One region of the Bradyrhizobium sp. Kon58 genome, then DNA from elsewhere that is predicted to be linked to it. Evidence: predicted binding sites of a transcription regulator. Region 1 holds the regulator's gene; each other region holds the start of a gene.
The links. The regulator LexA, encoded in region 1, represses DNA repair genes until DNA is damaged. The targets are predictions, from matches to a motif close to TGTTCNNNNTGTGTTCNG.

Region 1 (3,962 bases):
AGCCTCTCTGGCCGATGGCGTGTCCTGTGACGAATCCGGCTGCGTGACGCCACTGGCCGACGGGAGGTTGGTCGCGCTGGCACTGCGCGTCGACGCTCTCGCGGACGATTGCAGTCGGGCCGCGCTGGTGGTGACGACACGCCCCGCGCCACCCGATTGCGCGGCGATGGTGGTCGATCGGCAACGGCTCGCCAGCCAGAGTGCGCTGGCGCTGACGCAACGTGGTGACGGCTTTGTGGTTCACGCGGTGAGGGCGAGAGGCACGAGCCGCCCCTGGTTGCCGGCCGGCGCCGGTGAGGGTGATTTCGACGGCAGCCTTGCGCCGAAGGCGATCGCGCCCCGCATCAAGGACGCAACGCCGGCGGAGACCGACTTGCAGGCCGACGATTGATCGGATCGGTTACAAATACCAGGCCAGTACGGCGTCGAGCCTGGAATTGCCGATGACCGGCAGGGCCACCATTCGGCTCAGTCCGGATGTGCAGGCTTCGAGACCGGCGACCGAGCCGTCATGCACCAGATCGTCGTTGAGCGCGGGCATGCCGGTGGCCCAGGCCCCGCCGATGCTGCCTTCGCCTCTGGCAATGGATTTATCCGCATAGAGCGCTGCAAGGTCGGTCTGCGCGCTGCAATCGCCGGCGCGGAACACCAGTGCCGAGCGGGTCTCGTTCGGGATCCAGATCTCGAAGCGTCGCGCAATCGGCGTGGCCTGCGCGGAGAGGAATGTCAGAACCCAGGTCTGGTCCGCGCCCGTCCGATAGGGCACGCCGACGCCGAAATTGATCCCGACCTTGGCCGCGTCCTCCCAGCGCAGAAAACTCCTGGCGTCGTGCAGGTCCTTTATGATCAGCGGCAGGCCCGCCTTCCAGGTGCGGCCAGGCAGGCCAAAGCCGCGAGGAAATTTGGTGTGGCGGGAGTTGAATTCAAACATGTCGGCGGTGCCGTAATAGCCGTCGACAAGCCCCATCTCGTGGGAGGCATCAGGGTCGTTGTGCCAGAGCTCGATCGCCCCGACATGCGCTTCGTCCTCGCCGCAGAACAGCACCATGACGGCTTGCAGGAATTCACCCGCAAACACCGGCACCGCGACGCCGCAGGTGAGGCCGGCCGCGAGCGCCTGATCGGTCCGTTTGAAATATGAGTTGGCGAATTTGGTGAGGATCACGGGGTGGCCCGCGGCCCAGGCCTTGCCCGGAAGTCCCTCGTCATATCCGAAGTGCAGCTCTTCGCTGACGGCCTTGAACGCGGACAGCCCTTCGCCATAGAGACCGCCACCAAACTCCAGCCGCGTGCGCGTCCGATCGGGCACCCAGAGTTCAACGACGCGAAGGAAGGTTTTCATCGAGCGTGTCCGCCGTCTCAAGCCCTGACAGCATCGGTCATTTGGCTGCGAAGCGGACGTTCAAAATTCAGGCAGGGCGGCTCAAACTTCGTGCGGCGGAGAGGTGCGGGCTTGGTCCATCCGATTGGATTTCGCGGACGCGAGCCATACCATCTCGCCGGCCACGGCCGGCGATGGCAATTCAATCCTAACCCCCCGACCTCGTAGCCGGGGGAGGCTGTGTCAGCCGATCGGCAGGTGCCTGACGGTCGGCTGCCGGTCGGCGATAATCTGCGCCTTGTGCTCTCGCTCGGCGACCGACTGAGTTACCGGCAGCTGCAACACGGTCGCGCGCTGACCTTCGACGAGCTGCGTCACCAGCACGTATTTGCCGTCCGGGAATTCGATCGCGTCATGATGGCGGTCGGGAACGTGCGGGTCGATCTTGCCGAACTTGCCCACGCGGGAATTGATGGTGCGCGTCCAGATCCAGCGATTGTCGTAGCGAACGTCGTCGGCGAAGGCGAGCTCCGTTCCCGGCAGCAGGCAGACGGCAACAGACGGATCGGCTGCCGAGGCGAAGCCGCGCGTCGAGGTGCCGCGGAAGCTTGTCGTGACGATCGTCTCGCCGACTTCGGCGGGGCGCGACGCGACGGCATGCAGGCTGTAGTCACACATCGGGTGCTCCTCATGCTGGGATAGCAACCCGCGTCTCTTAATCGAGGCGCAGGCCTCTATCAGAGTTGAAGCATGAACGCTCTGCTTGGTTGTGGGCAAATCTGCGGCTGCTTTCCGCGAGCCGCGATCACATTATCTTTCCCGAATTCAATAGGAACAAAGCGAGTTGCGATGCATTCGGGAGGCGCGTGCGGGAATATCGCCGGCTTGACTGCAACGGTCGAGCTTGGTCGCCGGCCGCTGTTTCCTCGAACACTTGCGCCGCGAACCAGTGCCGCTTCGTGGGCGTCGCGAGGAGCCAGCGCCGAAGGAGGGGCCGGATAGTCTGTGCAGAACCAGAAAGACTACCCAGCCGGAGCGGACGATGATCCGTTCCAATTTCTGACCGGCGATGCCGATCGGAAGCGCGCGAGGCGCCAAGCACCTCCGGCATGAAGTACTCCCGGTATCAAGGACGCCCGGTATCAGTACTTCCGGTAAAGCCCGATCAGCTTGCCCTGAATCTTCACCCGGTTGGGCGGCAGGATGCGGACCTCATAAGCCGCGTTGGCGGGCTCGAGCGCGATCGAGGCGCCGCGGCGGCGGAAGCGCTTCAGCGTCGCTTCCTCGTCGTCGATCAGCGCCACCACGATGTCGCCGGTATCGGCGCTCTCGTTGCGCTGAATCAGCGCCATGTCGCCGTCAAGGATGCCGGCCTCGACCATGGAATCACCGCGCACTTCGAGCGCGTAATGCTCGCCCGAGCCGAGCATGTCAGGCGGTACGCTGATAGTATGGCTGCGGGTCTGCAACGCCTCGATCGGCGTGCCGGCCGCGATGCGGCCCATCACCGGTACCGCGACGGGACGTTCGCCGTCGTCCGCGGGCAGGCTGGAGCTCGCACGCACCTTGCCGAGATTGCCCTCGATGACGCTCGGCGTGAAGCCGCGGCGGCTGCCGGCGGCTGCCTGGAGCTCCGGCAGCTTGATGACTTCAATCGCACGGGCGCGGTTGGGCAGGCGTCGGATGAAGCCACGCTCCTCGAGCGCCGTGATCAGGCGATGGATGCCCGACTTCGAGCGCAGATCGAGCGCATCCTTCATCTCGTCGAAGGAGGGCGGCACGCCGCTTTCCTTCAGACGTTCACTGATGAACCGCAGAAGCTCGTATTGTTTGCGCGTTAACATCTCGACCAAAGTCCCCCGGTTGATGTCGTCCGATTCCGAGACGCAGAGTTCGGCAATAAGCCGCTACATACTCGAAACAAATCATGAACGGACACTATATGTTCGATACATGTTCCGCAACTGCTTAATTTACCGTGAACAGAGCAAAGTTCGCGGAACGCGCATTGCCGGACGCTCAGACGGGGAGCCGCAACACTTCGCAAGCCGTGCCGGCTTCGGCCTTCGGCGCGAACGGTGCGCGCACGAGAAGTACCTGTGCTGCAGCGAGATTCGCAAGCAGCGAAGAGTCCTGATGGTTGACGGGAAGAACGACGCGCGTGCCATCGTCACGCTCCTCCAGATGCGCGCGCAGATAGTCCTCGCGCTGGTCGTTGGCGCCGACGTCGCGGCCGAGCACGGCGCGTTCACTGCGATGGTGAATCACCGAACGGCCCGACAGGGCGCGAATCAGCGGCACCATGAACAGGAACGCGCACACGTAGGACGACACGGGATTGCCCGGCAGGCCGATCACCTCCATTGCGCCGAGCCGCCCGTGCATCATCGGCTTGCCTGGCCGCATCGCGATCTTCCAGAACGCCATCGCAATGCCTTCGTCCCGCAGCGCCTGCTGGACCAGATCGTGGTCGCCAACCGATGCGCCGCCGGTCGTGATCAGGATGTCGGCGCCGCTCTCGCGGGCGCGGCGGATGCCGGCGGTGGTGGCGTCCAGCGTGTCGGCGGCAATCCCGAGGTCGATGGTCTCGGCGCCCTCGCTGCGGGCGAGCGCGTGCAGGGCGTAGCCGTTGGAGTAGACG
Region 2 (3,962 bases), on a different contig from region 1:
CGTGCCGAAACCTTCCAGCCAGTCCCGACAAACGTCGTCGAGCCAATGATCGCCTGGATTGCAGTGCTTTGCCGACCGCCGCTCCAGCCCCATTAAAAGCTGCTCTGCGGAAGGCAATTTCCTCCAGACGAAGCGCGTGTAGAAGCCGAGCGCGATATTCGCCAGTTTGGACTGGCGAAGCGTGTCTGCCGCAAGATGGTTCGTGGTCAGAATCAGATGTGACACGATCACCCCTCAAAGGAGTCCGGCGCGCTGCGTGGCGTCGGCAACGGCCAAATCTGTCGTCGAAACAAGGTGCGTCATGCCCATGACTTCACGATGGCTTCGTCAAAACAGAGCCGTAACGCCACAGCCGATCATTGGTCAGATGCGTGCCACCCCACCAGCGGTCGATCGGATTGTGGCGACTGAAATCCTCCTGGTGAGCCAGGACAGCCTCCCCGAACTCGGTCAGTGACAGTCGGCTGCGGAGATATGCGGCATGCCGATCCCTGTGATTCTCGCGGTGGATCGTGCGCAGTTCGTCGTCCAATCCGGCCACTGCGGGCTTGGGGCCAAGCGCGAGCCCGTCGAGCAACCGACCCAACTCAGTCTCTCCAAACACGAACGTGCGCCGATGCGAGCACAGGTGAAACAACGCACCCGTGTTCGCAAACCCTCTGGCAAGCATCTCCAAAAACCGCATCTCGGTCGCACCGAGTCCCGTCGAAGGCGACGGGAGTTCTGCCAAGAGATCGAGCAAGGCCGGGCGCAGCATCAGCAATGCACTGAGATCCTGGTAAAGGAGATCGACGCACGCCTCAGGGGTCATTGCGCGGTAGGCCGCCCACGCCAACCGGGCAGTCTCGAACTCCTGGGCCCTAACAGGCACGACATGAATGTGCGGCTCGGATGCAGCGAGATCCTCACCGTGTGCTGTCGTCAGCTCGGATGCCACAAGTCGAAGTTTAAGCTTTCCCACCAGCGAGGAGCAGGAGCTGAGGTGGTCCAGCAGGCAGACGAGCTGCAATTGATCCCGGGGAGCTGGGTCGAACCAAAGTTCAACCACGTCATATTGCTCGCAGAAGTCCGCAAGCGACAAGTCTTTGCGATCCTTGATGCTCTTGGGCCAGCGGATGCCCCAATCAGACCAATGATCACCCGGCCCGAGATTCGCCGAACGCGGCGCGAAATAGGCTGCGAGCTTCTCGGGCGAGGGCAGCGGTCCCCACTCAAAGTGAAACGAGGATGAGATGACAAGCTCCGCCAACCCGGATCGTGCGAGCTGGCCTCCGGACGAACTGGTCAAGATCAGACGCTTCATCGCACCACCCGGTGCCCCCACGCAAAACGAAACAGGCGCCGAAGACGTCGGCAACTCAACGTCCTCAGCGCCCGCTCCTCGCGAAAAACTCTACTGTTGAAGCTTACTCGTCGCCCGGCTCCTCGCCGTCGGCGTCACGCTCGGGGCTGCCGGCGAGAATCTGTTCGGCGATCAGACCGGAGTTCTGACGGATCGAGGTCTCGATCTTGGCGGTGATGTCGGGATTGGCCTTCAAGAACGCTTTCGAATTCTCGCGGCCCTGGCCAAGACGCTGGCTGTCATAGGAGAACCAGGCGCCGGATTTCTCGACGATGCCGGCCTTGACGCCGAGATCGAGAATCTCGCCCATCTTGGAGACCCCCTCGCCGTACATGATGTCGAATTCGACCTGCTTGAAGGGCGGCGCGAGCTTGTTCTTGACGACCTTGACGCGCGTGGTGTTGCCGACCACTTCGTCGCGCTCCTTGATCGCGCCGATGCGGCGGATGTCGAGGCGGACGGAGGCATAGAATTTCAGCGCGTTGCCGCCGGTGGTGGTTTCCGGCGAGCCGTACATCACACCGATCTTCATGCGGATCTGGTTGATGAAGATCACCATGGTATTGGACTTGTTGATGGACGCCGTCAGCTTGCGCAGCGCCTGGCTCATCAGGCGGGCCTGCAGACCCGGCAGCGCATCGCCCATCTCGCCCTCGAGCTCGGCCTTCGGCACCAGCGCCGCGACCGAATCGATTACCAGCACGTCGACCGCGCCGGAGCGCACCAGCGTGTCGCAGATTTCCAGCGCCTGCTCGCCGGTGTCCGGCTGCGAGATCAGGAGCTCGTCGATGTTGACGCCCAGCTTGCGTGCATAGACCGGGTCGAGCGCGTGCTCGGCGTCGATGAAGGCGCAGATGCCGCCCTTCTTCTGCCCTTCCGCCACCGTGTGCAGCGCCAGCGTGGTCTTGCCCGAGGATTCCGGCCCATAGATTTCCACGACGCGTCCCTTCGGCAGGCCGCCGATCCCGAGCGCGATATCGAGCCCGAGCGAGCCCGATGAGACCGCCTCGACATCCATCGAACGGTCGTTCTTGCCGAGCTTCATCACCGAGCCCTTGCCGAACTGCCGCTCGATCTGGGAGAGCGCGGCGGCCAGAGCTTTACTCTTGTCCATGGAAGATCCTTCGACGATACGCAGGGCAGTGGTGGACATTGGGTCGTGCTCCTTATGGCGAGGATTCGCTAGAGGGACAAACGGCTGGCAAGGCGGCGCGGCGATAAAATCAATGTACCCCATTTGTTCTAGGTTCGCAATATGTTCTTTTGGGGATTTGCGCGTTAAATGACCCGCATCAAAGACGGATGCCCTGCGCGCCGTCAGAATTCCGTAATCCTGCGGCACCGAACCTTTTCGCGGTCTGCGGCCTTCTCTGGGATGGGACTCTTGCATGGGAGTCTTGGACGGGACCGCAACTCTGGGGACCTCAGTCATGACGAACAACACGCATCACGATACGAGCCGGCGCAATCCACTGCTGGAGGCGGCGCAGGAGGAGATGCGCAAGTTCGAGCGCAAGGAAAACGAGTTCCGCAAGAAGGACCGCGAAGAGCGTGCCGCCGAGCTCCGTTTGCCGCTGGACGCGATCAAGGTTCACTAAAGCGGCCACGACGAGGGCTTAGGAGCTGACCGAGCAGGCCTACCGACTCGGCAGGCGGCGGTGTTTGGCGCCGGGACCGCGCTGGCGACGGTGCCCGAGCGACCGCATTGATCTCACGGAGATCGGCACGGGAATGGGGATTCGCAGGGCCTTGGAGGTGAAATCCGAGGCGATAAGGTATCTAAATACTACCACTAACTCATTGATTGAACGAGGTAATTTTCCGGCAGGCTACTGTGCATGGGGTTGTTTTCGTGTTTTTTAAAAGGCGCGCACGGGCCTTTCCACCCCCCGGAGCCGTCCCGGCACCCAACATCGCCTACAGCAGAACCAGCAACCCGATGCCGATCACAAGCACTACGAAGCCAGCCGCCGTCGCGGCGGCGAATGACCGCTCTACGTTGTCCATGATGCCACCCCGTTGCCGGTGCGCCACGTTTCCCCCATGGCAGCACCGTCGCGGCGGAATCTCGCCTGCGGTTGTGTCCTGAGTTGTGCGAACGGATGTCGAAATTGGGACCGGTGCGGGGCCAGTGTGCGGCCCCCGCGCTCCGGCTTTCGCTGTCACCGTCGGGCCTTGTCAGGCTGTCGTAAGCTGAGCCGGCTAGGGTCGTCCGGCTATGGTGTTGCAGCCCAGCACCTCAGCCTCCAATAACCTTCTCCCCGCTTGGTTCTCCCAAGCGGGGTTTTTTCATGCTGATTTTCTTGCCGATTTCCTTGCCGATTTTCATGCCGGCCGGCCGGTTTGCGAGCCGCCCTCCTCCTGCGTCAGACGCAGCGAGAAGGCGCGGATCGCCGGCGCCGCGAGCAGCACGATCGGCAGCATCGCCGCCCATGCGATCAGCCACGACACCATCCAGTGCGCGAGGAAGTCCAGCGCGTTCCCTGCGGGAAAGCTGGCGATGCCCGCGGCGACCAGCGAGGTCAGTCCGGACTGGATGATTCCGAACACGAAATGAGAATAGCGGCGGGGAATGCCCGGCATGACGCGCCCATGTTGCTGACCATCATCGGACCAAGCA
Region 3 (3,962 bases), on a different contig from region 1:
TGGCACGGGTGTTGACGATGCGGTAGCGATAGTGGCGCTTCACGGCCGAGAAGCGCGCCTCGAAACTATCAGGCACGATGTCCGCTTCGAGCACGGCGACAGGATGCGGGCGCAGATGCGCGTTCAACCCATCGCGAAAACGACCCTGCGGAAACTGCTTGTCGATATCGACATGCGCGACCTGGCCACGCGCATGCACGCCGGCATCGGTGCGCCCGGCGCCGTGCACGCGCGCATCGGCGCCGGTCATCGCCTTCACCGCGGCTTCCAATGCACCTTGCACCGAGGGCAGCGTCTCCTGCACCTGCCAGCCGAAAAACGGCGCGCCGTCATATTCGATGATGAGCTTGTAGCGGGGCATCAGGCCAGCCGCATCGGCGGCTTGAGCGGCACGCCGCGCAGGAAGTCCGCGGCCTGCATGCGCGCCTTGCCTTCGCGCTGGAGCTCGATCAGACGGATTGCGCCCTCGCCGCAGGCGATGGTGAGGTGATCGTCGAGCACCTCGCCGGGTGCGCCCGTGCCTTTCGCCAGCTCGCAGCGCAGGATTTTTATCCGCGCATTCTCAAGCTCGGCCCAGGCGCCGGGAAAAGGCGACAGGCCGTTGATATGGCGCAGCACCTCGCGCGCGGGCCGGGTCCAGTCGATCCGCGCTTCGGCCTTGTCGATCTTGGCGGCATAGGTGACGCCGTCCTCGCTCTGCTGCTTGAGTTGAAGCCCACCGCGATCGAGCGCGGCCATGGCGCGCACCATCAGATCGGCACCGAGCCGGGACAGACGATCGTGCAGATCGAGCGCGGTCATATTGTCCGTGATCGCGAGACGCTCGGCCATGGCGACGTCGCCGGTGTCGAGGCCAACATCCATCTTCATCACCATCACGCCGGTCTCGGCATCGCCGGCCATGATCGCGCGGTTGATGGGAGCAGCGCCGCGCCAGCGTGGCAGCAGCGAGGCGTGCAGATTGTAGCAGCCGAGCTTTGGCGCATCGAGGATCGCCTGCGGCAGGATCATGCCATAGGCGACGACGACAGCGGCATCGGCGTCGAAGGCGCGAAATTCTTCCAGCGCCTCCGGCGTTTTCAACGTCTTCGGCGTCAGCACCGGCACGCCAAGCTTTCGCGCGGCCTCTTCCACCGGGGTCGGCTGCAATTGCAGGCCGCGCCGGCCGCCGGGCTTGGGCGCGCGCGTATACACGGCCACGATCTCATGGCCATGCGCGACGAGCTCGAGCAGCGTCGGCACGGAGAAATCGGGCGTGCCCATGAAGATCAGGCGGAGGGGCATGTGGCGGCGCTCGGTAAGGCTTGTTTCTCCGTCATGCCCGGGCTTGTCCCGGGCATCCACGGTCTTGGCGGCAAAGCAATTAAGGCGTGGATGGCCGGGTCAAGCCCGGCCATGACGACGAGAGAGAACCCTACTCACTCCGCGCGCTTGGCGGCTTTCTCGAATTTCTTCAGCACGCGGTCGCGCTTGAGCTTTGACAGATAGTCGACGAACAGCACGCCGTTGAGATGGTCGATCTCGTGCTGGATGCAGGTGGCGTAGAGGCCTTCGGCGTCCTCCTCGTGCACCTTGCCGTCCAGATCCATGTAGCGCACCCGCACCTTGGCGGGGCGCTCGACCTCCTCGTAATATTCGGGAATCGACAAACAGCCCTCCTCGTAGACCGACAGGTCCTGCGAGGAGGCGATGATTTCCGGATTGATGAAGACGCGCGGCTCGGGCTTGGTCTCGCCGTCCTGGTCGGGCTTGGCGAGGTCCATGGTGATCAGCCGCAACGGCTGCGCGATCTGGATCGCCGCGAGCCCGATGCCGGGCGCGTCGTACATGGTCTCGAACATGTCGTCGGCAAGCTTGCGTATCTCCGGCGTGACCTTCTCGATCGGTTTGGAGACCAGACGCAGCTGCTTGTCGGGCAGGATGATGATTTCTCTGAGGGCCATGGCCGCGATTTAAGCCGCGCGTTCGATGCGGTCAATCCGGCCGGGAACCCCGTTAACCCTCCGCTAACCATAAAACTTCGCCTTTCGTTAACCATAAAAATTAACGGGGCATTTACACTAAATGTTCGCTATTCGTTCGTGCCGCCCAGCGAATCGGCTAGAAGCAGGGGCATGAACGAGATCATTTTCATGCTCGGCGACTGGCCGGTGCGCACCGTGGACGCGCTGATCGGCTTCGGCGCCCTGGTCCTCATCCTGATGGTGGTGATCGCCGTCGTGATCGCCGGCTCCTCCCGGCGCGGGGCGGAACTCGCGATGGCCAACGCCATCCGCGCCGACGAACTCGAGGAGCGCATCAGCCAGATGCTGCATGCCCAGAGCGAGGCTTCGGGGCGGGTCGACGCCATGACCCAGACGCTGGCCGGCCGCCAGGCCGACATGGCACGCGCGGTCAACGAGCGGCTGGATTCGGTGACCCACCGCGTCGGCCAGTCCATGGAGCACACCACCCGCAACACCATGGAGAGCCTGCGCGCGCTGCACGAGCGGCTCGGCATCATCGACAGCGCGCACAAGAACCTCACCGACCTCACCACGCAGGTGACGACCCTGCGCGACGTGCTCGCCAACAAGCAGTCGCGCGGCGCCTTCGGTCAGGCGCGGATGGAGGCGATCGTCCAGGACGGTCTGCCGAAGGGCGCCTACGAGTTCCAGTTCACGCTCTCGACCGGCAAGCGTCCGGACTGCGTCGTGTTCCTGCCCGACCAGCGGCCGCTCTGCATTGACGCGAAGTTTCCGCTGGAGGCGATGACCGCGCTGCATGACGCGCGCAGCGACGAGGAAAAGCGGATCGCCACGCAGCGGCTGCGCGCAGACGTGATGAAGCATGTCAGCGACATCGCCGAGAAATATCTCGTCGCCGGCGAGACCCAGGACATGGCGCTGATGTTCGTGCCGTCGGAATCGGTCTACGCCGAAATCCACGACGGTTTCGACGACGTGATCCAGAAGGCGTATCGCGCCCGGGTCGTGCTGGTGTCGCCGTCGCTGCTGATGCTGGCGATCCAGGTGATGCAGCAGATCATGAAGGACGCGCGCATGCGCGACGCCGCCGACCAGATCCGCACCGAGGTGATCAAGCTCGGCGACGACCTCGGCCGCCTGCGCGACCGCGTGCTGAAGCTCCAGAAGCATTTTGCCGACGCCAACGAAGACGTGCGGCAAGTTCTGATCTCCGCCGACAAGATCGAGAAACGCGCCGGGCGCATCGAAGAGCTCGATTTCAGCAAGAGCGATGCGCCGGAAGCGCCGCATCTGGTCGCGACCGGCGCTGCCGAGCTGTTCCCGCGCAAGCTCCAGGCGGGGGAGTGACTTTCCTTACCTCGCCCCGCTTGCGGGGAGAGGTCGGATCGCCCTTGCGATCCGGGTGAGGGGGTACAGGTCTCACAACCATCTCATTGTGGAGAGAGGCCCCTCACCCCGACCCTCTCCCCGTAAGAAACGGGGAGAGGGAGAAGAGGCAGCGCTCCCAGAATCTGCTAACACCCTGCCATGACCGCACCCGACGCGACCTCCCCTACCGGCTCCGGCACGGCCCCCACCTCCTGGCGTGACAGCCTTGCCGTCTACCTGCAACCGCGGGTGCTGATCGTGCTGTTCCTCGGCTTCTCGTCCGGGCTGCCGCTGGCGCTGTCGGGCTCGACGCTGCTGGTGTGGATGCGGGAATCCGGCGTCGATCTCAAGACCATCGGGCTGTTTGCGCTGGTCGGCACGCCTTACACGCTGAAATTCCTGTGGGCGCCGCTGGTGGACGCGATGCATGTGCCGCTGTTCACGCGCGCGTTCGGGCGGCGACGCGGCTGGCTGCTGTTCTCGCAATTGCTGCTGATCGCAGCGATCCTGCTGCTGGCGCTGACCGATCCCGCCCGCTCGCCGTTCTACGTCGCGCTCGGCGCATTGCTGGTGGCGACGGCCTCGTCGACGCAGGACATCGTGGTCGATGCCTTCCGCGTCGAGAGC

Region 2: the regulator LexA is predicted to act here: its motif matches at 2,588-2,605, upstream of recA (recombinase RecA).
Region 3: the regulator LexA is predicted to act here: its motif matches at 2,066-2,083, upstream of AC0L20_RS24710 (DNA recombination protein RmuC).

Annotation. Positions count from the first base shown of each region.
Region 1 covers NZ_JBVVOT010000007.1:96,926-100,887, reverse strand. The annotation lists gene AC0L20_RS14910 (ComEC/Rec2 family competence protein) at 1-391, shown strand, start outside; gene AC0L20_RS14905 (GAF domain-containing protein) at 401-1,342, opposite strand; gene AC0L20_RS14900 (hypothetical protein) at 1,565-1,999, opposite strand; gene lexA (transcriptional repressor LexA) at 2,464-3,165, opposite strand; gene AC0L20_RS14890 (molybdopterin molybdotransferase MoeA) at 3,341-3,962, opposite strand, start outside.
Region 2 covers NZ_JBVVOT010000002.1:457,222-461,183, forward strand. The annotation lists gene AC0L20_RS06000 (hypothetical protein) at 1-225, opposite strand, end outside; gene AC0L20_RS06005 (hypothetical protein) at 314-1,303, opposite strand; gene recA (recombinase RecA) at 1,407-2,495, opposite strand; gene AC0L20_RS06015 (hypothetical protein) at 2,773-2,940, shown strand; gene AC0L20_RS06020 (DUF2798 domain-containing protein) at 3,668-3,925, opposite strand.
Region 3 covers NZ_JBVVOT010000016.1:144,548-148,509, reverse strand. The annotation lists gene truA (tRNA pseudouridine(38-40) synthase TruA) at 1-361, opposite strand, end outside; gene fmt (methionyl-tRNA formyltransferase) at 361-1,284, opposite strand; gene def (peptide deformylase) at 1,419-1,943, opposite strand; gene AC0L20_RS24710 (DNA recombination protein RmuC) at 2,115-3,314, shown strand; gene AC0L20_RS24705 (AmpG family muropeptide MFS transporter) at 3,495-3,962, shown strand, end outside.